DNA from 4 places in the Pseudomonas sp. HY7a-MNA-CIBAN-0227 genome. Region 2 is predicted to be linked to each of the others. Evidence: predicted binding sites of a transcription regulator. Region 2 holds the regulator's gene; each other region holds the start of a gene.

Region 1 (5,827 bases), 120 kb from region 2:
TTACTGGCGACGGTGTTCAGACGGGTGGTCTGGGCGCTCATGCCACTACCGGCAATATTAAAAACACTGGATAGAGACATGACTTACTCTCCGCGCAGGGCTGACATCAGCCCTTTGAATTTGCTGTTGAGCAGGGTGAAGCTGGCCTGAAAGTTCACCGAGTTCTCGGCGTAGTTCGATTGCTCCAACTGCGCGTCGACGGTGTTCTGGTCGATCGATGGCTGCATCGGCGTGCGGTACATCAGCGACTCGTCGCCATTGCCCAGGCCTTGCGCTTCGATATGACGGTTATTGGTCATGTTCAAGGCGAAGGAGCCGCTCTTGGTCTTGTCCTGCTGTGCGGCGAGCACGGCGGAGAAGTCCAAGTCCCGAGCCTTGTAGTTCGGGGTGTCGGCGTTGGCGATGTTGTTAGCCAGGACTTCGGCACGCTGGGCGCGAAAGCCCAGGGCTTGTTCGTGGATACCGAGCGCTTTATCGAAGCTGATGCTCATGGCGGAAACCTTTAGGGGCTGACCTGCTTTTCGTAATCTGGATATAGCAAGTGGCATGCCAAGTCATCGAATCCCTGTAAATCAAGGGTTTGCCGGGAGATTGCCGGTGGCAATGCCAGAAAAGCGGCAAGGGGTTTCCGCCAAACGCCAGTAAAGCGGCAATACGCATTGCCGCTTTGCGCCCATAAAAAACGGGAGGCCTTTGCAGGACCTCCCGGTTTTTATGCGACGCATGCCTATCACTTGGCCTGGTAAATAATCCCAGGACTGCACTGCACCATCTGGTAATGATCCGGCAACCCGTTCAACGCTTCAGAAGCGCCAAGAAACAGATACCCCCCGCGCTTGAGCGTGCTGTGGATGCGCAACAGGATGTCCTTCTTCACTTCAGCCGAGAAGTAGATCAGTACGTTGCGGCAAAACACGATATCGAACTTGCCCAGGCTGGCGTAGCTGTCCAGCAGGTTGAACGAACGAAACTCCACCCGGCTCTTGATCGGCGCCTTGACTGCCCAACGACCGGCAACCTTGGGGTCGAAGAAACGCTGCAAGCGTTCCGGAGACAGGCCTCGCCCCAGGGCCAGGCTGTCGTACTCACCTGTCTTGCAGTTGGTGAGCATGGTGCCGGACAAGTCGGTGGCAACAATCTGCACCCCGGCCTTCAACTGGCCCATGTTGGTCCGCTCGAACTCGTCGATGGACATCGACAGCGAGTACGGTTCCTGCCCCGAAGAGCAGGCCGCCGACCAGATGCGCAGGCGCTGGCCGGGGCTGGCCTTGATCGCTTCGGGCAGGACCTTGTTCTTGAGCACTTCAAAGGGATAGGTGTCACGAAACCACAGGGTTTCGTTGGTGGTCATGGCATCGACCACCATTTCCTTGAGCCCGCTGCGTGGCTGGCTCTGTATCCGCTGAACGAGGTCGCCGAGGGACTTGATCCCTTGCTGCTCCATCAGTTTATTGAGACGGCTTGATACCAGGTACTGCTTGTTTTCACCGAGCAATATGCCACAGGCTTTTTCCAGGAAGACCCGGAACTGTTCGAAATCCAAATTACCCGTAGACAATGGTACCGCCTCTTAAATCGTGTGACCGCCAGGGAAAAAGCCCCTAGCCGTGATCTGCTGCCTTGATCCGGTCGACTACCCGGGCTGCCAGGTCATCAGGACGGAATTTGGCCAGGAAGTCATCGGCACCGACCTTCTTGACCATCGCCTGATTGAATACACCGGACAATGAAGTATGCAGGATGATATGTAATTTTTGCATGCGTGGATCGTTGCGTATCTCGGCCGTAAGGGTGTAGCCGTCCATTTCCGGCATCTCGATGTCGGAAATCATCATCAAGAATTCTTCTTCCGGTTTCTTGCCTTCATCCACCAGCTTGCGCAGGTAATCCAGGGCCTGGCGGCCATCGTTGAGTGCCACCACTTCGACACCAACGGTCTGCAGGCAACGGGAGACCTGCTTGCGCGCTACCGAGGAGTCATCCACCGTCAGCACCCGCAGGGAAATCGCCTTGTGCGCCGTCTCCGCGTCTACTACACCCACCGAAATAGCTTCCGAAGTCGGCGCCACTTCCGCGAGGATTTTCTCCACGTCGATGATTTCCACCAACTGGTTGTCGACCCGCGTCACTGCCGTCAGGTAGTGATCGCGACCGGTGCCCTTGGGCGGCGGATGGATCTCTTCCCAGTTCATGTTGACGATGCGCTCCACCGAGCGCACCAGGAAACCCTGGGTCTTGGTGTTGTACTCGGTGATGATCACGAACGGACTCTCGCGATCCTGCAAGCCGGACGAGCCCGTAGCCATCGCCAAGTCAAGAATCGGAATGGTCGAGCCGCGAATGTTGGCCACGCCACACACCACAGGGTTGGACTTGGGCAATACGGTCAGCTTGGGACATTGCAGCACCTCCCGCACCTTGAAGACGTTGATGCCGTAAAGCTGCTTGCCATCCAAACGAAACAGCAGCAACTCCAGGCGATTCTGCCCTACCAGCTGCGTGCGCTGGTTCACTGAATCCATTACTCCCGCCATGCCCAGACTCCTACACTACAAAACCTACGGGTACGACGCGTACCCAACACTAAACGGCACGAGCTTTGCTTTTTTATTGGCCATGGACATCAAAACGACAGTTTCCCGACGCCTTCTCCCCCTGCCGTACTTTAAACAGTACCGCAGATTGCTCTGCGCCTTGCTAACGATGCTTGCCTTGGCTGCAGGCCAACAGGCCCGTGCCGACAACGTCACCTTGCCTGATCTACTTATCGGCGTCACTCAAGGCTTTCTTGAGTTCACTGTAGAAGATTATCTGGCCACTACGCAGACACCAGGACGCTATGAAATCCAGGTCAACCAATTGGACCCACGCCTGCGCCTGCCCATGTGTGACAAGGAATTGACAGCCACCCTGGAAAGCCCCGCACAACCCATCGGCCGTGTGACCGTGCGCGTGCGCTGCGACGGCGCCTCGCCCTGGACGGTGTTCGTACCGGCTCAAGTCCGCCTGTTTCGCGAAGTGGTCGCCGTCACCCGCCCGCTGAAACGCTTGGGCATTATCGGCTTTGAGGACGTTGCCCTACGCGAGCGGGACATCGGCCAGATCAGTCAGGGATACCTTACTTCCGTGGATCAAGCGATCGGGCAGAAACTTACCCGACCAATGGTCACAGATCAGGTCATCACCCTGGCTCACCTGGAACAGGCGGAAGTCATACGCAAGGGTGATCAAGTGGTGATTTCCGCCAGCAGCGGCGGCCTGAATGTAAAAATGCCGGGAGAGGCTCTGTCCAATGGCGGCATGAGCGAACAGATTCGGGTCAAGAACCTCAACTCCAAGCGGGTGATCAAGGCGCGAGTGACTGCACCCGGCCAGGTCGAGGTAGCGTTATAGATCACTGGCGCGGGAGGCCAGCTTTTCCTACACTGTGCGCAAGACGTCATCACGTATAGGTTTATTGTCAGTCGAGCCTAAAGTTTGTCCGGGTATGGCCGAAAACATGGCAAGCGTCCAAATACCCAGAGGTTTTCATGATGGTCATTGATTTCAGTCGATTAAATAACGCCCCCTCACAGCTCGTCAGCACCCGCGCCAACGGTGCCAAGGAAAGCGTTGAGGCCGGCAAGTCCCAGCCACTGCCCGTCAAGGCAGACCAGGCCGGCGCCAGCCAGAGCGGGGAATCGGTACATTTGAGCAATGAGGCTCAACAGTTGCAAAAGGTCACTGACTCGCTGCGCGATCAACCGGTTGTCAATAAAGCCCGTGTGGCCGAATTGAAACAAGCGATTGCCGATGGCAGCTACAAAGTCGACAGCAACCGTGTAGCCAGCAAACTGCTTAACTTCGAAGCCGAGCGCTAGGCAAAGGCCTGCGCCAGGCTTTTGGACGCTTAAAACCCAAGGCCAGCCATGCACGACGAAAATTTACTGCAACTGATCATTGAAGACCTGGCTCCAGCACAGCATCTGCTTGAGCTGCTTCAGGAAGAGTCGATCGCCCTGCACGGCCGAGACATGCGCCTGCTGGAAGATATTCTGGCGCGCAAGCAATCGCTGATCATTCTGCTGGAACAGCATGGCAAGAAACGCAGCCAGATTCTTGTCAGCCTGGGACTGCCTGCCGATCACGACGGCCTGGAGCAACTGGCGAGCCACTCGTCGGTAGGCGACCAGTTACGGGCCCAGAGCCAGGAGCTCAACCAGCTGCTCATCACTTGCCAGGAAGCCAACACGCTCAACGGCCAGTCGATCCAGCTTCAGCAAGCCACTACCGCCAACCAGCTGCGCATCCTTCACGGCGGAGAACCTCCGACGCTCTATAACGCCAAAGGCTCCACCTCGCGACTGGTCAAGCCCAGCACCATCAGCCAAGCCTGACGCCGGTTTATCGCGCGCCCTATCAAGGCGCGCAACATACTGGCAAAATGCCGGTTCTTGCGTGTAGTCGTATTTTGTCTGGAGATGGAAGAACCGTGTTCAACGCCCTCAACGCGGAAGATGCTCCGCAGCCACCCAAGGTCCTCACTACGCCTCTGGAAATTGCCGGCACCTTACGGCTGCTGCAAGAGAGCCACGACCCCCTGATCATTACCTTCCATGAGCGCAACCAGCGCTTTCAAAGCTATCTGGTGGAAGTCGACCGGGACAGCAAGACGCTGAGCCTGGACGAAATGATCCCACGGGAGGGCGAACGCTACCTTGAGAATGGCGAAGCCTTCCGTATCGAAGGCTTCCACGACGGCGTGCGGGTGGCTTGGGAGAGTAACGGCAGCCTGACCATCAGCGAAAAGGACGGCCACCGCATCTATCGGGGCGGCATGCCTGACGAGGTGGTTTACCATCAGCGGCGCAACGCCTTTCGCGCAGCATTGAAATTGGCGCAACTGGTCAATGTCGATATGGGCGGAGAGAAACTCAAGTTGCCCATTGGCGGCAAACTGCTGGATATTTCCGCCACCGGTTGCAAGCTGCGCTTTGACGGTGATATCTCCCAGCGCCTGCAACTGGGCCAGGTCTACGATCGCTTTATTGCCGCCCTGCCCTTCGGCAACATGAGCACCGCCGTAGAGCTGCGTTATCTGCACTTCGAAGAAAGAATCGACACCACCTTTGCCGGCGTGCGTTTTCACAACATGAGCGGGTTGGTGCAGCGCCAGGTTGAACGCTTTGTCTACCAGCTGCAGCGCGAGGCGCGGCGGTTTGACAAGGATGATGATCTTTAAGCGGTAACAATCTGCATAAAAAACGGGCAGCCCCTTATGGGACTGCCCGTTTTTTGTTTCAGGGGCGTGCCCTGCTCAGATCGTGGGGATGATCATCCGGGTCCGGATGCTCTGGCGGCTCTGGCGACTCTTCTGCAGGCCCCTGCTCCACCGAATCAGGATCAGCTTCAGACTCTGGGTCTGGCTCGGGAACCGGCGCCTGCATCTGATCCTGAACCACCTGTTCATCCACCCGTGGGTCAAGGGCGGCCACCAGCGGCGAGCTGGACATGCTGTCAGGTACCGCCACGTGATGCAGCGGTGCATCGTCCACCTGGTGCAGGTTGGTCACGGCTTTGGGACGGATGCGCCAAACCAGGATCACCGCGCACAAACTGAAAAATGCATAGAGCATCTGGCTACCAAACAGCTTCATCAGCACACCGGCCAGCAGCGGCCCGATACTGGCGCCGACGCCGTAAGTCACCAGCAGCATGGCTGTCAGCGATACGCGGCGATCACCCTCAACGTGGTCATTGGAAAACGCCACCGCCAACGGGTAAAGGCAGAACTGCACCAGGGAGCAGAAGAACCCGGCCACAAACAGCACTTCCAACGGCACCTGGG
Region 2 (5,827 bases):
GCCGTCGACCATCATCTGTTTGCCGCCAGGGGCCAGCAGGGCCAGGCCAGGGCGCAGGATGTCACCATCCTCGGCTTCCTTGACGCTGATGCGGCACAGCTTGTCCAGGCGCTCAGCGAAGGCCTTGGTGAACGCGGCGGGCATGTGCTGGATCAGTACGATAGGTGTCGGGAAGTTCGCCGGCAGTTGAGTCAACACCCGTTGCAGAGCTACCGGACCGCCGGTGGACGTACCGATGGCAACCAACTTGTAAGCCTTGCGCTTGGGGACCGGCGAATGGGTGCTGGGTGCCGCTGTACGAGCCGGCGCCACGGCAGCGCGCGCAACTGGTGCAGGTGCCGCGCGACCGAACGTGCTCGGCGCTACGGGAGGGGCTGCTACCGGGGCAGGCGCCGCAGCCCTGAAACTGCTGCGATTACTGCGCGAGATGCTGTGCACCTTCTCGCAGAGCATCTGCTTGACCTTCTCGGGGTTACGCGAGATGTCTTCGAAATTCTTCGGCAGGAAGTCCACGGCGCCAGCGTCCAGCGCATCGAGGGTCACTCGCGCGCCTTCGTGGGTCAGCGAGGAGAACATCAACACCGGGGTCGGGCAGCGCTGCATGATGTGCCGCACAGCGGTGATGCCATCCATCATCGGCATCTCGTAGTCCATGGTGATTACGTCCGGCTTCAACGCCAGAGCCTGATCGATCGCCTCTTTGCCGTTGGTGGCCGTACCGACCACCTGGATATTGGAATCCGCTGAAAGAATTTCCGAGACGCGGCGGCGGAAGAAACCCGAATCATCCACCACCAGAACCTTGACTACCATAACCACTCCGTTAGGCGAGGCGAGGGACAACCGCCCCACCCAGCCAGAATCAAATACGCCGTGCGGCGTAACGCTTGAGCATGCTCGGAACATCGAGAATCAGTGCGATCCGACCGTCACCGGTAATGGTCGCACCCGACATGCCCGGGGTTCCCTGCAGCATTTTGCCCAAAGGCTTGATGACCACTTCTTCCTGGCCTACCAGTTGATCGACGACAAAGCCGATACGCTGGGTGCCCACGGAGAGAATCACCACATGGCCTTCACGCTGCTCTTCATGTTTGGCCGAGGCCACCAGCCAGCGCTTGAGGTAGAACAGTGGCAACGCCTTGTCGCGCACGATCACTACTTCCTGGCCGTCCACCACGTTGGTGCGCGACAGGTCGAGGTGGAAGATTTCGTTGACGTTGACCAGCGGGAAGGCGAAGGCCTGGTTACCCAGCATCACCATCAGGGTGGGCATGATCGCCAAGGTCAACGGCACCTTGATGACGATCTTCGAGCCCTGGCCCTTGGTCGAGTAGATATTGATCGAGCCATTGAGCTGGCTGATCTTGGTTTTCACCACGTCCATGCCCACGCCACGGCCGGACACGTCGGAAATCTCGGTCTTGGTTGAGAAACCCGGTGCAAAAATCAGGTTGTAGCACTCGGTGTCCGTCAGGCGGTCGGCGGCGTCCTTGTCCATCACGCCGCGCTTGACCGCGATGCCCCGCAGAATGTTCGGGTCCATGCCTTTGCCGTCATCAGAGATGGACAGCAGGATATGGTCGCCTTCCTGTTCCGCCGCCAGAATCACCTTGCCGCCACGGGTCTTGCCCGTTGCTTCACGTTCTTCCGGGGTTTCGATGCCGTGGTCAACGGCGTTGCGCACCAAGTGGACCAGCGGGTCGGCCAGGGCCTCGACAAGGTTTTTGTCGAGGTCGGTTTCTTCGCCCACCAGTTCCAGGTTGATCTCTTTCTTCAACTGCCGAGCCAAGTCGCGAACCAGGCGCGGGAAGCGGCCGAAGACTTTCTTGATCGGCTGCATCCGGGTCTTCATGACGGCGGTTTGCAGGTCAGCGGTGACCACGTCGAGGTTCGATACGGCCTTTTGCATGGCTTCATCGCCACTGTTAAGCCCCAGGCGCACCAGACGGTTACGCACCAGCACCAGCTCGCCGACCATGTTCATGATGTCGTCCAGCCGTGCGGTATCAACCCGTACGGTGGTTTCGGCTTCACTGACGGGTTGCTTGTCCGGGGTGGGGGCAGCAGGTGCTCGCGCTGGGGCCGGGGCAGGCACAGGTTTCGCAGCCACTGGTGCAGCGGCCTTGGCAGCAACCGGAGCCGGTGTGGCAACAGCGGCCGTGGCCGTGGCAGCAGCGGCAGGTGCGACATCGGAGAACTTGCCCTTGCCGTGCAGGTCATCGAGCAGGGATTCGAACTCGTGATCAGAGATCAGGCCATCGGCAGAGGGTGCGGCTGGCGCAGCAGCAGCCGCAGCGACTGCCGGCAGCGCTTCAGCGGCAAACGAGCCTTTGCCATGCAACTGATCCAGCAATGCTTCGAATTCGTCGTCGGTGATTTCATTGCTGGCAGGTGCAGCCGCTTTCACTGGCGCGGGCGTCGCCGCCACGGCGTCGGGGGCAAACTGGCCCTTGCCATGCAACTGGTCGAGCAACGACTCGAACTCGTCGTCGGTAATGTCTTCGGTAGTCGGCACCATTGCTTGTGTAGCGGCTACCGGAGCCTCAGCCTGGGCCTTGACGGCATTGAGCGAGTCCAGCAGTTGTTCAAATTCGCTGTCAGTGACATCACCTGCGGGCTCGGCCACAGGTTCAGCCACTGGTGCCGGTGCATTGGCAGCCGGTTCTGCCAGGCGCGCCAGAGCGGCCAGCAGTTGCGGGGTGGCGGCAGTGATCGGTGCACGTTCGCGCACTTCACTGAACATGCCGTTGACCGCGTCCAATGCTTCCAGAATCACGTCCATCAATTCCGAGTCGACGTGCCGCTCACCCTTGCGCAGGATGTCGAACACGTTCTCGGCGATGTGACAGCACTCCACCAGCTCATGGAGCTGGAGGAAGCCGGCGCCCCCTTTTACAGTGTGAAAACCGCGAAAAATTGCATTGAGCAGGTTCGCATCATCCGGTCGGCTTTCCAGCTCAACCAGTTGCTCGGACAGTTGCTCCAAAATTTCGCCGGCCTCTACAAGAAAATCCTGAAGGATTTCTTCATCGGCGCCGAAGCTCATGTACGTGTGCTCCTAAAATCCAAGACTGGACAGCAAATCGTCTACGTCATCTTGCCCTGACATAACGTCTTCACGTTTATCGGCATGAATCTGCGGACCTTCACCCTTGGCGAGGTGTTTTTGTGGATCTTTTTCCGAGAGGATCGCTTCGCGGTCATGTTCAATACCGGCAAAACGATCCACCTGCCCGGCCATCAGCACCAGTTTGAGCAAATTGCTTTCCACTTCAGTGACCAGTTGGGTCACCCGTTTGATCACCTGGCCGGTGAGGTCCTGGTAATCCTGGGCCAGCAGAATGTCGTTGAGGTTGCTGGAAACCGTGCGGTTTTCCTGCTCACAACGCGACAGAAATCCTTCGACCCGACGCGCCAGCTCACGAAATTCTTCGGCGCCCACTTCCCGGCGCATGAAACGGCCCCAGTCGGTGCTCAGCGCCTTGGCTTCATTGGCCATGCCGTTGACCAGGGGCGTGGAGTTTTCCACCAGGTCCATGGTGCGGTTGGCCGCAGCCTCAGTCAGCCTGACCACATAGGACAGGCGTTCGGTGGCATCGGTGATTTGCGAGATTTCTTCGGCCTGGGGCATGTGCGGGTCAATCTGAAAATTGACGATTGCACTGTGCAGCTCACGGGTGAGTTTGCCCACTTCCTGGTACAGGCCGCGATCACGGGTCTGGTTAAGCTCATGAATCAACTGCACCGCATCGCCGAACCGGCCTTTTTCAAGGCTTTCGACCAACTGGTGAGCATGTTTTTTCAGGGTCGATTCGAAATCGGCCTGCGATGATTCGTTATGCTCCATAGCTCCCCCGTGGCGACATCAATGGTTGATGCGTTCGAAGATTTTTTCGATCTTCTCTTTCAAGGCCAATGCGGTGAATGGCTTGACCACGTAGCCGTTGACCCCGGCCTGGGCGGCTTCGATGATCTGTTCACGCTTGGCTTCGGCGGTCACCATCAGCACGGGAAGGCTGCGCAGTTTTTCATCAGCGCGCACATGACGCAGCAAATCGATACCGGTCATGCCCGGCATGTTCCAGTCGGTTACCAGAAAGTCGATGCTCCCGCTGTTGAGGATCGGAATCGCTGTAATGCCGTCATCCGCCTCGACCGTATTTGTGAACCCAAGGTCACGCAACAGGTTTTTTATGATCCGCCGCATCGTTGAGAAGTCATCAACGATGAGGATTTTCATGTTCTTGTCCAATTCGACCTCCAAGCAGTCTTAAACGCGTCCAGCACCTGGGCGCGCCATTTCAATCAACAGGCGTTACACAAAAAGGACTGCAGGGGTACACCACGGGCTAACCCGTCCACACCAAGAGCATGGACGGTGTCGTTCGCAGTGTCCCCACACTGCCTGTCAGCGCGCTCGCCACTCTCCCAAACGCCCCCGCAAGCGGGCCGCGCACTGGCTGTGTAACTGGCTGACCCGCGATTCGCTGACCCCCAGGACCTCACCGATTTCCTTGAGGTTCAGCTCTTCGTCGTAGTACAGCGCCAACACTAGTCGCTCACGCTCCGGCAAATTGGCAATCGCGCCCGCCAGTGCGCCCTGAAAGCGTTCATCTTCCAGATCGCGCGACGGTTCGAGATGAGCACTCGCGCCGTCCTCGTGCAGCCCTTCATGTTCGCCGTCCTGCAACAGGTCGTCGAAACTGAACAAGCGACTGCCCAAGGTATCGTTCAAAATCCCGTAGTAATCGTCGAGACTCAATTGGAGTTCGGCCGCAACTTCGTGATCTTTAGCGTCACGACCGGTTTTTGCTTCAATTGAGCGAATTGCGTCACTTACCATGCGGGTATTACGGTGGACCGAACGCGGCGCCCAATCACCTTTACGCACTTCGTCGAGCATCGCGCCACGGATACGGATACCCGCATACGTCTCGAAACTCGCACCCTTGCTCGCGTCATATTTGGTCGACACTTCGAGCAAGCCGATCATGCCTGCCTGGATCAGGTCTTCGACCTGAACGCTGGCGGGCAAGCGTGCCAGCAAGTGGTAGGCAATGCGCTTGACCAAGGGCGCATAGCGCTCAATCAATTCGCCTTGGCTATCACGAGCCGAACTCTTGTAAAGGTTGTAGCCGCTGGCTGTCATAACACCGGTCCTGCACTCGTCTGATGCACCAATCGCTCGACGAAAAACTCCAGATGCCCCCGCGGATTGGCGGGCAACGGCCAAGTATCGACCTTCTGAGCAATAGCCTTGAACGCCAGTGCGCACTTCGAACGAGGGAATGCTTCATAGACTGCACGCTGCTTTTGCACAGCCTTGCGCACACACTCGTCATAGGGAACTGCGCCAACATATTGTAAGGCGACATCGAGGAAGCGATCCGTGACCTTGGTCAACTTGGCGAACAGGTTGCGTCCTTCCTGCGGGCTTTGGGCCATGTTGGCCAGCACGCGGAAGCGGTTCATGCCGTAGTCGCGGTTAAGCAGTTTGATCAGGGCGTAGGCGTCGGTGATCGAGGTGGGCTCGTCGCAGACCACCAGCAACACTTCTTGCGCTGCGCGCACAAAGCTGACCACGGACTCACCGATCCCGGCGGCGGTGTCGATCACCAGCACGTCGAGGTTGTCGCCAATATCGCTGAAGGCCTGGATCAGGCCCGCATGCTGCGCCGGGCTCAGATGCACCATGCTCTGGGTGCCGGAGGCAGCCGGCACGATGCGAATCCCGCCGGGACCCTGCAACAGCACGTCGCGCAGCTCACAGCGGCCCTCGATGACATCGGCCAATGTATGTTTGGGCGTCAGTCCCAGCAGAACA
Region 3 (5,827 bases), on a different contig from region 2:
GTTGGCAATCGGTTTGACCGGGTAAACCGAGCGGATCAATTCGCCTTGTTCAAGGATCTTGCGGTTGTCATTGGCCAGCAATTGCACGATGTCCTTGCCCTCGGTACCGAGGAGATCGCCGATATTCTTGCCGACCTTGTCCGCCTGGCCGCTGTAGCCGGCCAACAGGCCGTTGCCGGAAACAATCTGCATGTGCCCGGCACCGTCGAACAACTCGCGTTGCGATGCGTCGGCTGCGGATTGCAGGGCATTGAGGGCGATGTCGATACCGATCACGCCGATTACCTTGCCGTCCACCAACAGGGGCAGGGAGATGGTGGTCATCAGCATTGACTTGCCGGCCACGGTGTCTTCATACGGGTCCAACAGGCAAGTGCGCTTGTTATCCCGTGGGCAGGTGTACCAGATGTTGTAGGGCGTACCGCTGAGGTTGAGGGTGGTCTTGGTCAGGTCTTCCTCGACCATTACCGTGTTTTCGCTTTCACCGCCGGCGCGGCTCCAGTAGCTGGAGAAACGCCCGGCTTCGTTGGAGGCACGGACGGCGTCATTGATGAATTCACTGTCCTTGCCATCCAGAGCATTGGGTTCGAAGGACAGCCAGATACCCAGCACTTTGGTGTTGCGTTCGAAGGCAGTCTTCAGGCTCTGGTTGAGTTCTTCACGCAGGATCGAAGGCTCCAGGGCGCGCTTGACTGCCATGTTGCGCAAGTCCTTGACCTGATCGGCGAGGGCGGTGACCACCAGCAGGTTTTCGCCAAAGGTTTTTTGCACTTGCGCCGCTTGTTCGGCGGCCTTGGCCTGCAGCAGGTTTTCCACGCTGGCGGTGAGCATTCGCGAACTGGACGCACTGGTCAACTCATCGTTCTGGTTGGTTTGGTAAATGTTCATACCGACGATCAGTGCGATCACTCCCAGCAGACAGAGACCAGACAACAGCACGATTTTCAAGCGGATGGAGAGCGTGTCGAACATAGGATTACTCGCGTATGGACTTATTGGAATGCAAGCAGAGTCTGTGGCTGACTCAAGGTGCCAAGTCCATTCGGCGCTATGCCCGGAACATCGGCGCAGGTGGATAATTCATGAGGGGGAGGCGATGAGTGGTAGATGATTTGTTAGGAGGTTTGCAGCAGGCGTTCCGGCCGCGACCAGATCCACAGATTGCCCAGGCTCATCCCGGCAATCGCCAGGTAGATCGGCCAGCCGTGGTCGAGCATCACCAGCATCAAGCCTGCGCACAGCAACATGCTTACGGTGGCGCTGACCTTGGCCCGGCGGGCGATGATCTTGCCGTTGCGCCAGTTGAACAGAATCGGCCCGAACAATCGGTGGTTTTCCAGCCAGGCGCTCAGGCGCGGCGAGCTTTTGGTGGCGGCCCAGGCGGCCAGCAGGATGAATTCGGTGGTGGGCAGCCCTGGCACGACGATGGCGATCAGGCCTATCCCCAGGCTGACGTAGGCCAGCAGGCCGAACAGCACACGGGCGATTTTTGAGGAGGATTGGGTTTTGCCGGTCATTTGGGTGGGGTTTGTATGGAGGAAAGGTTCGTTATGTAGGAGCGAGCAATCGAGCGTCGACCGGCTGCCCCTACAAGGGAATCAGACTAATTCTGCGGTGGTAGCGTATGCCTGCTCCAGCAGCACGGTGAAGCGCACAAACGCGTCAATCGCGCCTTTTTCCACGTCGGCTTCCTCTTCGGGGGTGAACTCCAGTGCGTCGAGGGTGCGGGTGAAGCTCTTCCAGCCTTCGGCACGACCACCGGCCGGTTCGCCCAAGTGACGGGCACCAAAGGTTTCGCTCAGGCCCAGGCCGACGGCACGCTTGATCAGGAACGCCGCGCCCAGCTTGGAGCCTTCGGAGACGAACAGCCAACCCAGGGCTTGTGCCTTGCTCGGGTTTTTTACAGCGCCAGCCACCGGGGCCGGGACTTCGGTTTCCAGGTCGGCCAGGTCCAGCTTGGCGGCGTCGGCGCGGCAGCGTTCGGCCAGGTCCGGGACGATTTTGATCAACTCTGCGTCGTTATACAGCGCCACCAGTTCCGACTGGAACAGATACTGCGCGACCACGAAACGGGCGAAGTTGGCCTGGGTTTCAAATGGCGCATGGGCCTTGACCAGGGCGTCGAGCTTGGTATGCGGCGAGTGGGTGATCTGGTTCAGGCGTTGGGAGCGCAGGCTTGGGCGTTCGGTGGTAGGGGAAGCGGTCATGGGGTGTCCTTGAGGGGAGGAAGCGCCTTGCTGCGCAATAGAAAATGCCAGGCTGTTATGAACTAGACGAACAAGAAGACGCGTTACAGTAAAAAATCCTCACCCTGGCAGTGATAAAACTGCAGGGGTGAGGCGCCACGTATCAGATATCCCAGATCAAGTTGATCGCAAAGTGGCGGCCTGGTTGAGTCAGGCGGTCCAGGCTGGCAGGGGAGGTCACGCCGGCTTCGCCGACGCTGTCGTAGCTGCGCACGTCATCCCAGTTCCAGTATTTCTTGTCGGTCAGGTTGTACAGGCCGCCGTTGATGGTCACCTCATCGGTGACTTTGTAGAAACCAGTCAGGTCCACGATGCCGAAGCCTGGAGTCTTGAACGGGCCGTTGGCCTTGTTGCCGTCGGGGGAGAAGAAGGTTTTGCTGTCGACGCGATCCTGCTTTTTCACCAGGGTCCAACTGACCAGCGCACCGTAGGTGTCCTGGTCGTAACCCAGGCCAAACACGCCCTTGAGCGGGTTGACGCTGTTGAGCGGCTCGCCGGTGTCGTTGTTGCGGCCGTGGGCGTAGGCAATCGAGCCCTTGGTGTACAAGCCTTGCGGCGCGCCAAACGCATCGAGGCTCAGGCGACCTTTGACTTCCACGCCCTTGATGGTGGCGTGCTTGATGTTGTTGGCCTGGAACGCTTCGATCGTGCTGCCTGCAACAGAGGCGTCTTCGTTGATGAAGTCGCGGTACTTGTTGTAGAACACTGCCACGTCGAAATTCCCGGACTCAAAGTTGCCGCGAATCCCGGTTTCATAGCTTTTGCTGGTTTCCGGCTTGAGGCCCGAATTGGGTTCGACGATGTAATTTTCAGCGAGGTTTTCAAAACGTCCGTACAAGGCCTTGGCCGACGGAGTGCGAAAACCTTCGGCGTACTGGCCGAACCAGGTGTATTGCTCGGTCAGGGCATAGGTCAGGCCGAACTTGGGCGAGACGCGATGCCAGGTTTTTGCCTTGTCGCTGTGCTCGTCGATCCTTTGTGGGTCGACGGTGTTGAGAAACTCCTCGGTCAGCTTGGGCTTGAGTTGTACATAGTCGTAGCGCACGCCAGGCAGGAAGGTCCAGTCGTTCCAACTGACCTGGTCCTGGGCGAACACGCTGTAGCTGTTGATGGTTGGGTCGGGGAAATCGCTGGCCTTGACCACGCTGTCGGCGGGTATCGGGCTCGGTGCACCGATGGCCGTGCAGCCACCGCCGACCGCCAGGCAGCTAGCTTCGCCGGCCCGCGAGCCGGTAACTTTTTGCTGCTTGAGTGTAGTGCCGTAGGTCAGCAGGTGGTTGGTTTCGCCGATGTTGAACGCCTTGTCCAACTGAGCGTCGAACACCCACTGTTTTTCTTCGTAGAGCGTCTCGCGAGTGCGCAACACGCGACGGGACGTCTGGTAGATTTCTGCGGTGGTCTGATCCGTCTTGGCGATCTGGTAATTGAGGCTTGTCTTCACATGATCGGCAATCGGCGAGTCGAGGGCAAAGCTGTTTTCCAGGCCGAAACGCTCACGGGTGATGGTGTCGTTGCCTGAGCGGGCGCGGTAGTAGTTGGTTGGGCGCCCCGTGTTGAATGGTCCGCCCACCACACTTTTCTGATTGATGTCTCGATCGTCCTTGTACTTCTCGTAGGTCAGCCCCAGGCGGGAATCTTCGGCATAGTTCCAGCCCAGTTTGGCCAGCACGTTGGTGGTGCGGGCATCTTCCGGGTTGGCACCGGTGCGCTCCAGGCCAGTGGCGTTGTTGCCATCGTAGGATTCGGTTTCGTGGCCGTTGCGCTGGCTCAAATGCAGCAAACCGTCGAAGTCCTGGACGCGGCCGGCAATGGTGCCGGAAGTCAGCCAGCTTTCGTCGGCGGAGCTGTAGCCGGTCTTCAGGCGAGCGCCGAAATCCTGGCCGGGCTTGATGATGTCGTCGGGGTCGAGGGTGAAATAGCTCACCGCGCCGCCGATGGCGCTGCTGCCGTACAGCACCGATGCCGGGCCGCGAAGGATTTCCACGCGTTTGACGATTTCCGGGTCGACGTAGTTGCGGCGGGTCTTGGCGTACGGGCCGTTGAAGAAGTTGTCCGGGACTTCAACACCGTCGACCTGGGTCAGGATGCGGTCGCCGTCAATGCCGCGAATGTTGTAGCCAGCGTTGCCGGAGCGGGTACCGGCGCCGCCGACCGAAACGCCTGGCTCGTAACGCACCAGGTCGCGGATGTTATTGACGTTCTGGCGGTCCAGTTCCTGGCGATTGTGCACGCTGACGGTGCTGGGAACGGTGCTCACTTCCTGTTCCTGGCGGGTGGCGCTGATGGTCATTTGTTGCAGGGTGATTGCGCTACCCGCCGCGCGCTTTTCCAGGACGATGTTGTTATTGCCCAGTTTTCGGTAGCTCAGGTTGGTCCCCACCAACAGCCGGTCCAGGGCTTTTTCCGGCGTCAACGCCCCGCGTGCGCCTGGGGAGGAAACCCCCGCGCCCAATTCGGCGGGCAGGCCGATTTGCCAGCCGGTCACGGAGGTAAAGGCGTTTAGCGCCGACACCAGGGATTGCTGCTCGATGCTGAAGCTGTAGTTGGCGTTGCTGTGCCTGGCAGGCTCGTCGCTGGTGGCGGCCATGACCGGGGCAACCTGGCTGCCTGCCAGCAGGATGGCAGCGGTCAGCAAGGACAGGCCGTGGCGACGGGCGGGAGAAGAGGACCGGTTGAAACGAGAAGACATCGAAAGCGCTCCGCAAGAGACGAATCTTATAGTTGCGAACTGACACAAATGCGAATCAGTTGCATTGACTATGACGAGACGTACCACGGATGACTATCGAGTAAAAATAATTGGCCTCAGTTGAGAATGACCAACGCCGGGAATTCCGAGAGCTTGGCCGAAGTGATATGGGCCAGGGAGCGTACTACGTCCAGTGGCTGGTCCAGGCGGTAGTTGCCGGTGACAGCGACGCTGGCGAGTTTGTCATTGTTGTTGATGATCAAGCCGGGGTAATAGCGTCGCAGCTCCGCTAGAACCTCGCTCATCGGGCAGTTTTCGAAGATCAGCCGGCCCTGGACCCAGGCCAGTTCCTTATCGGCATCGAGCCTGGCCGGTTGACCGAAGCCCTTGGGGCCGATGCGGATGCTTTCACCGGCGCTCAGGCGGACCCGGGCGTTGCCAGACGTGCTACTCAGGTCGACATCCCCACGCTGGACCTGGATCTGGGCCTCGCCGTTCAGGTAACGCACGGCGAACGCGGTGTCGTTCACGCTGGCGCGCACCGGGCCGGCGTCTATTTCCAGGGGCGCGCCACGGCTGGCAACTACTTCGAAAAACGCTTCGCCTTGATACAGGCGGGCAATGCGCTGATGGTCATTGATGGTGCTGGAGAAGGCCGAGTTGGTATTGAGCAACACCTTGGAACCGTCATGGAGTTGCAGGCGCTGGCGCTCGCCGACCACGGTCAGGTGGTCCGCTTGCAGGCGCACCGGCAGATTGCTGAAGTTGAACAGCCCCAACAGCAATACGGCGGCGGTGGCCAAGGGTTTCCAGTGAGGTTTTATGCGGCGCCAGGCGCTGGGCTTACGTGGCGAATTAAGGGCCACGGCGGCGCTGTGCACCGGCGCACCAC
Region 4 (5,827 bases), on a different contig from region 2:
GAAGATATCCCGCAGGATGCCGCCGAATACGCCAGTGATCACACCGCTGACCGACGCCACCAACATACCGTGGCCCATTTCCAGGGCGGTCATGCAGCCGATAAGGGTGAACGCCACCAGCCCCACGGCATCCAGCGCCAGGAACAGCGAGCGCAGGTGGCGCATCAGCGGGGCAATGAAGATCGTCACCAGGGCGGCGGCAGAGGTCAGCACCAGGTATTCCGGGTGCTTGACCCAGGTCAGTGGGTAGTGGCCAAGCAACACGTCGCGCACCGAACCACCGCCGAGCGCCGTCACGCAGGCGATCAATACCACGCCAAACCAATCCATGCCACGCCGACCGGCAGACAACGCGCCGGTCATGGCTTCAGCGGTGATGGCGATGAGATAGAGCATCAGCAGCATAAGGGCGATCCTTACAAATTGTGGCGAGGGGGCTTGCCCCCGTTGGGGTGCGAAGCAGCCCCTTTATATATAAAGGCATCGAGGTTTTTCAGGTAGACCGGGATGTCAGGCTTCAGGGCCGCTTCGCAGCCCAACGAGGGCAAGCCACCTCGCCACAACAGCTCACCCGCCCAAATCAGAACTTGATGAAATGCTTGCGGTAATGCTGCAGCTCGGCAATCGACTCGCGAATATCATCCAGCGCCAGGTGGGTGCTGCCTTTGTGGAAGCTGTCCTTCACCTCCGGCGCCCAGCGCGCCGCCAGCTCTTTCAAGGTCGACACATCCAGGTTGCGGTAGTGAAAGTAGCTTTCCAGCGCCTTCATGTGGGTATAAAGAAAACGTCGGTCCTGACAAATGCTATTACCGCAGATCGGCGACTTGCCCTTGGGCACCCATTTTTCCAGAAAGGTGATGGTTTGCGCTTCGGCCTCGGCCATGCTGATACGGCTCTCGCGCACTCGCTGGGTCAGGCCCGTGCCGCCGTGGGTGCGGGTGTTCCACTCATCCATCGTGGCGAGGACTTCGTCGCTGTGGTGGATGGCGATCACCGGGCCTTCAGCCAAGGTATTGAGGTTGCTGTCCGTGACGATGGTCGCCATCTCAATGATGACGTCGGTGTCAGGGTTCAGACCGGTCATTTCCAGATCGATCCAAATCAGGTTCTGTGGGTTTTGCATGTCTTGGTTCCTTGGCACCTTGGCGTAGCTGCGCAGTTTAGCAGGCGAGGCATGCTAGACTCGCGACCGTTTTACCTAACCTTTGCATTATCGACACGGAACACCAATGGCCAAACGCCAGCTCAACCGTCGCCAAAACTGGCGCATCGAAAAGATTCAGGGCGAACGCGCTGCCCGCGCCGCCAAACGTGAATCCTCCGCCGTGGAAGCGCTTGAGGGTGGCGACCTTGGCCCCGAGCAAACGGGCCTGGTGATCGCGCACTTCGGTGTGCAGGTCGAGGTCGAGGCCCAGGACGGCGAACAAGCTGGCAATGTGTTCCGTTGCCACTTGCGCGCCAACCTGCCGGCGTTGGTGACCGGCGACCAAGTGGTCTGGCGTGCCGGCAACCAAGGCATCGGTGTGATCGTGGCGCAACTGCCGCGCACCACCGAACTGCGCCGCCCGGACAGCCGTGGCCAGCTCAAGCCGGTGGCGGCTAACGTCGACATGATCGTCATTGTCTTCGCGCCACTGCCCGAGCCCCATGCCAACCTGATCGACCGCTACCTGGTAGCCGCCGAACATGCGGGCATTCGGCCGTTGCTGCTGCTGAACAAATTCGACCTGATCGACGAGCAGAACGCCCCGGCGCTCAATGCGTTGCTGGCGGTCTACCGCACCCTGGGTTACCCGGTGTTGGAAGTCTCGGCCCATCACGGCAACGGCATGGAGTTGCTCCAGGAGCAGTTGGACGGGCGCATCAGTGTGTTCGTCGGCCAGTCGGGCGTCGGCAAGTCGTCGCTGGTCAACAGCCTGCTGCCGGAAGTCGAAGCCCGTGTCGGCCCGCTGTCGGAGCTGTCCGGCCAGGGTACTCACACCACCACCACCGCGCGGTTGTTCCACTTCCCAGGTGGCGGTGAGCTGATCGACTCCCCAGGGATTCGTGAATTCGGCCTGGGCCACGTCAGCCGCGCCGATGTCGAAGCGGGCTTTATCGAGTTCAACGACTTGATCGGCACCTGCCGCTTTCGCGACTGCAAGCACGACCGCGAGCCGGGCTGCGCTCTGCTCAAGGCCCTGGAAGACGGTCGCGTGCAACAGCAGCGGATGAACAGCTATCGCTCGATCATCGCCAGCTTGCCCGAAACCAGTTACTGACTGGTCGATGCAACATTGTGGTGAGGGGCTTGCCCCCTCGCCACAATTGCGCCCTGCTTATGACCCCGTAGCCGGCTGAGTCGGGTCTTTCACCCCACCGTCATCAAACAGGTTCAGCTTCTGCCGCAACTCATGGGCCGGTAATGGCTGCTGTTCTGGTGGCAGTGCATTCGGGTCCACCGGCACTTCCCCTGGCGCACCCTCACCTTGAGTCGGCACCGCCGGTTGAGGCGCACTTTGCTCACCTTCAATCGCACGCTGGGCCTTTTTGGTCAGCACGACGATATCGATTCGGCGGTTGACCGGGTTGAACGGGTCCTTGGCATCAAACAGTGCAGAGGAAGCAAAACCCACTACCCGTGCCACTTGCGCGTCCGGGTAGCTACCCGCGATCAAGGCACGACGTGCAGCGTTGGCACGGTTGGCCGACAACTCCCAGTTACCAAAATCACCCAGGCCCGAATAAGGTTTGGCATCGGTATGACCACTGACGCTGATCTTGTTCGGCACCGCTTTGATGGTGTCGGCCATGGCCAGCAGAATATCTTCGAAATACGGCTTCAAGCGCGCACTGCCTGAGTCGAACATCGGCCGATTCGCGGCGTCCATGATCTGGATGCGCAAGCCATCCGGAGTGATCTGGAACAGGATCTGGTCCTTGAATTTTTGCAGTTGCGGATTCTCATCGACCTTGTTCTGCAGTTCTTGCAGCAGCAATTCCAGGCGTTCCTGCTCGACCTGTTCGGCCATACTTTCGACGGTTTCACGCTCGATGGGAATATTTTCCTGGGGCGACTCGGTCTTCACTTCCGGGTTGATGGTGCGCTCGGGCGCCAGTTGCGGCGAGCCGCCCAGGTCGATCACAAAAGGTGTGCCGCTCTCGGAAAACCCGATGGGGTCCTTGAAGTAACCGGCGATGGCGATCTTCTGTTCCGGCGTGGCGGTGGACATCAGCCACAGCACCAGGAAGAACGCCATCATTGCCGTGGCAAAGTCAGCGAAGGCGATTTTCCAGGCGCCGCCGTGGTGCCCGGCAGCGAAGCGCTTGACGCGCTTGATGATGATCGGCTGGTTGTTTTCCATGACTTAGCGACCGCGAACCGCTTGTTCCAGCTCGGCAAAGCTCGGACGGTGCTTGGGATAGAGCACTTTGCGGCCGAATTCCACTGCCAGTGACGGCGGCATGCCGGAGGCCGAAGCCACCAGGGAAGCCTTGATCGCCTCGTAAAGATTGATCTCTTCCTTGGCGTCATGGGCCAGGGAGGTGGCCAGCGGACCAAAGAAACCGTAGGCCGCGAGAATACCGAAGAAGGTACCGACCAGGGCCGCACCTACGTGCATGCCGATGGCCGCCTGGTCGCCCTCGCCGAGGGAGGCCATGGTCACCACGATCCCGAGTACCGCTGCCACAATACCGAAACCGGGCATGCCGTCGGCGATGCCAGTCACCGCATGGGAGGGGTGCTCAAGCTCTTCCTTCAAGCTGAACAACTCCATGTCGAACAGGCCTTCCAGCTCATGGGGGGCCATGTTGCCGGAGGACATGATGCGCAGGTAATCGCAGATGTAGGCGGTCATACGCTCATCCTTGAGTACGGCCGGGTACTTGGCGAAAATCGGGCTCGCTGCCGCGTCCTCGATGTCGCCTTCAATGGCCATCATGCCTTCGCGGCGGCTCTTGTTGAGGATCTCGTAGACCAGGCCCAGCACTTCCAGGTAGAAGGTGTGGGAGAAGCGCGAGCTGAACATGCCCAACGACTTCTTGATCACGTGCATGGTCATGTAGCCAGGGTTGGCCTGCAGGAATGCACCAAACGCCGCACCACCGATGATCAGCACTTCGAAAGGCTGGATCAGCGCCGCAATTTTACCGTGGGACAGGACGTATCCGCCGAGCACGCTCGCGATGACGACGATGATGCCGATAATTTTAGCCATAGGGGATGAGTACTTGCGCCGTCGGGTTCATGGACATATTCAGAAGATCTAAAAACTCTTCTTCTACTTATCGGCAAAACTGCGCCAGACTATAGCCCGTTAAGGCGAAAAGCCAGTTCGGCCCGCTCTGGGCGTGTTGACCGCAAGTGATGATCGCGCCCCAATCATGGCAAATGAAACGACAGTCCCAACCTCAAGACCCAACACCATTTCTGGCTGGATAAAGCGCCTGGATGAGGTTCTGCTGCCCGTCCCACAAGCCAGCTATGACGCGGTATGCAAAGCCATCGGCGACAACCGCCGATCGTTGCGAGATATTGCAGATCTGATGCAAAACAGCCCCGCGCTGGTGCTCAGTATGATGCGCGAAGCCAACAACCATGCTCACGGCAGCCTTGCAGAGCCTGCGGAAAACCTTGAGGTGGCGATCAACCGCCTCGGTTTAAAACGCACCGAAGAACTGCTCGCCCGCCTGCCTTCAGTCCCCCTCAATGAAATCCCCGTGGCGCTGCGCCAACTGCAACTGGTCAGCCAGCACGCCTCGCAACAAGCCAGCGGCCTGTTTGCCAGTCGCCTGGCACGGCTATGGCAAGACATCCATTGGGGCAGCCTGTTGTTTCTTTCGCCGCTGTGGCCAATGGCGATTGCCTATCCCAAGCTGCTGGAGGAGTGGGAACTACGAGTGATCCACAAAGGCCAATCGGCACGCAAGGTCGAGCAGGAGTTGTTTGGCGTACGCCTGCTGGATTTGTGCCTGGGACTGACCGAGGCCTGGCGCCTGCCGATCTGGGTCTCCCAGGGCTATCACTTGTTGCAGAATGAACGTCGCCTACTGATCAAGGCGCTGCGCATCGCCCGCAATGAAGATCCGCTGCGTCAACAGCAACAGCTCGATGACGATCCGGCGCTGCGGCGCTGGCTGAACCAGCCGGCCAACACCGTGCTGCTGGCCAACGGCATGGCCCTGGCAGCGCAAGAGTCCTGGAGCTGCCCGCACACCCGGCGCTGGCAATACTTGACCGCGCTGTACCTGCAACACCCCTTGGGCGAGGTACAGCAGCAGGTTCACCAACAAGCAGTGATCAGCGCCCGCAATACGCTGGCGGCCGATCTTTGGCACCCGGCACTTGCGCTGATCTGGCCGTGGAACGTGCAACGGGTCCATCGCGGCCTGCTGCCGGCACCGCCGCCGACCGCCGAAGCCCTGGCTGTTTGGCGCAAACACTGCAGCGAATTGCTGGTGGAGCCGAATCGTTTTGCCAACGCCATGCACCTGACCACCTGCGCCAAGGAGGCCCTGGTGGCCAGCGGTATGCAACGGGTCATGCTGCTGATGGCCGACCGTACCTTGAGCACCTTGCGCGTGCATCAGGTCGACGGCCTGCCCAAGGACGCTGCCCACATGAGCCTGGACGTCGCGCAAAGCACGCTGTTGCAGCGCTTGCTGGAGAAGTCCGCCCAGGTGCGCCTGACGCCCGACAACCATGTACAGTTCTCGGCACTGCTACCCGCCTCGTTGCGCCGCCTGTTTATCGGCGAGCACCTGCTGTTGCGCTCCCTGAGTTGCAATGGACGGGTGGCGATGCTGATGATTGCCGACCAGGGCGGCGGGCCGTTCTCGGAAACCA

What was found. The regulator FliA, encoded in region 2, starts transcription of late flagellar genes. The targets are predictions, from matches to a motif close to CTAAAGTTTNNNNNNNNNNNGCCGNTAA.
Region 1: flgM (flagellar biosynthesis anti-sigma factor FlgM) is a predicted target of FliA. The motif match lies at 3,471-3,498, and genes of this name have one in related genera.
Region 3: AAEZ06_RS18260 (methyl-accepting chemotaxis protein) is a predicted target of FliA. The motif match lies at 1,060-1,087, and genes of this name have one in related genera.
Region 4: motA (flagellar motor stator protein MotA) is a predicted target of FliA. The motif match lies at 4,267-4,294, and genes of this name have one in related genera.

What each region holds. Positions count from the first base shown of each region.
Region 1 covers NZ_JBEOPT010000009.1:229,754-235,580, forward strand. Annotated here, with positions in the region: gene flgC (flagellar basal body rod protein FlgC) at 1-80, opposite strand, end outside; gene flgB (flagellar basal body rod protein FlgB) at 84-491, opposite strand; gene cheR (protein-glutamate O-methyltransferase CheR) at 731-1,558, opposite strand; gene AAEZ06_RS17240 (chemotaxis protein CheV) at 1,602-2,534, opposite strand; gene flgA (flagellar basal body P-ring formation chaperone FlgA) at 2,617-3,393, shown strand; gene flgM (flagellar biosynthesis anti-sigma factor FlgM) at 3,534-3,860, shown strand; gene AAEZ06_RS17255 (flagella synthesis protein FlgN) at 3,909-4,376, shown strand; gene AAEZ06_RS17260 (flagellar brake protein) at 4,472-5,221, shown strand; gene AAEZ06_RS17265 (MFS transporter) at 5,280-5,827, opposite strand, start outside.
Region 2 covers NZ_JBEOPT010000009.1:114,186-120,012, forward strand. Annotated here, with positions in the region: gene AAEZ06_RS16685 (protein-glutamate methylesterase/protein-glutamine glutaminase) at 1-813, opposite strand, end outside; gene AAEZ06_RS16690 (chemotaxis protein CheA) at 863-3,049, opposite strand; gene AAEZ06_RS16695 (protein phosphatase CheZ) at 3,062-3,850, opposite strand; gene AAEZ06_RS16700 (chemotaxis response regulator CheY) at 3,869-4,243, opposite strand; gene fliA (RNA polymerase sigma factor FliA) at 4,412-5,152, opposite strand; gene fleN (flagellar synthesis regulator FleN) at 5,149-5,827, opposite strand, start outside.
Region 3 covers NZ_JBEOPT010000010.1:191,710-197,536, reverse strand. Annotated here, with positions in the region: gene AAEZ06_RS18260 (methyl-accepting chemotaxis protein) at 1-972, opposite strand, end outside; gene AAEZ06_RS18255 (YbaN family protein) at 1,116-1,517, opposite strand; gene AAEZ06_RS18250 (biliverdin-producing heme oxygenase) at 1,599-2,207, opposite strand; gene AAEZ06_RS18245 (TonB-dependent receptor) at 2,350-4,935, opposite strand; gene AAEZ06_RS18240 (FecR family protein) at 5,052-5,827, opposite strand, start outside.
Region 4 covers NZ_JBEOPT010000004.1:395,000-400,826, reverse strand. Annotated here, with positions in the region: gene AAEZ06_RS09840 (trimeric intracellular cation channel family protein) at 1-405, opposite strand, end outside; gene orn (oligoribonuclease) at 581-1,123, opposite strand; gene rsgA (small ribosomal subunit biogenesis GTPase RsgA) at 1,230-2,261, shown strand; gene motB (flagellar motor protein MotB) at 2,319-3,344, opposite strand; gene motA (flagellar motor stator protein MotA) at 3,348-4,199, opposite strand; gene AAEZ06_RS09815 (HDOD domain-containing protein) at 4,366-5,827, shown strand, end outside.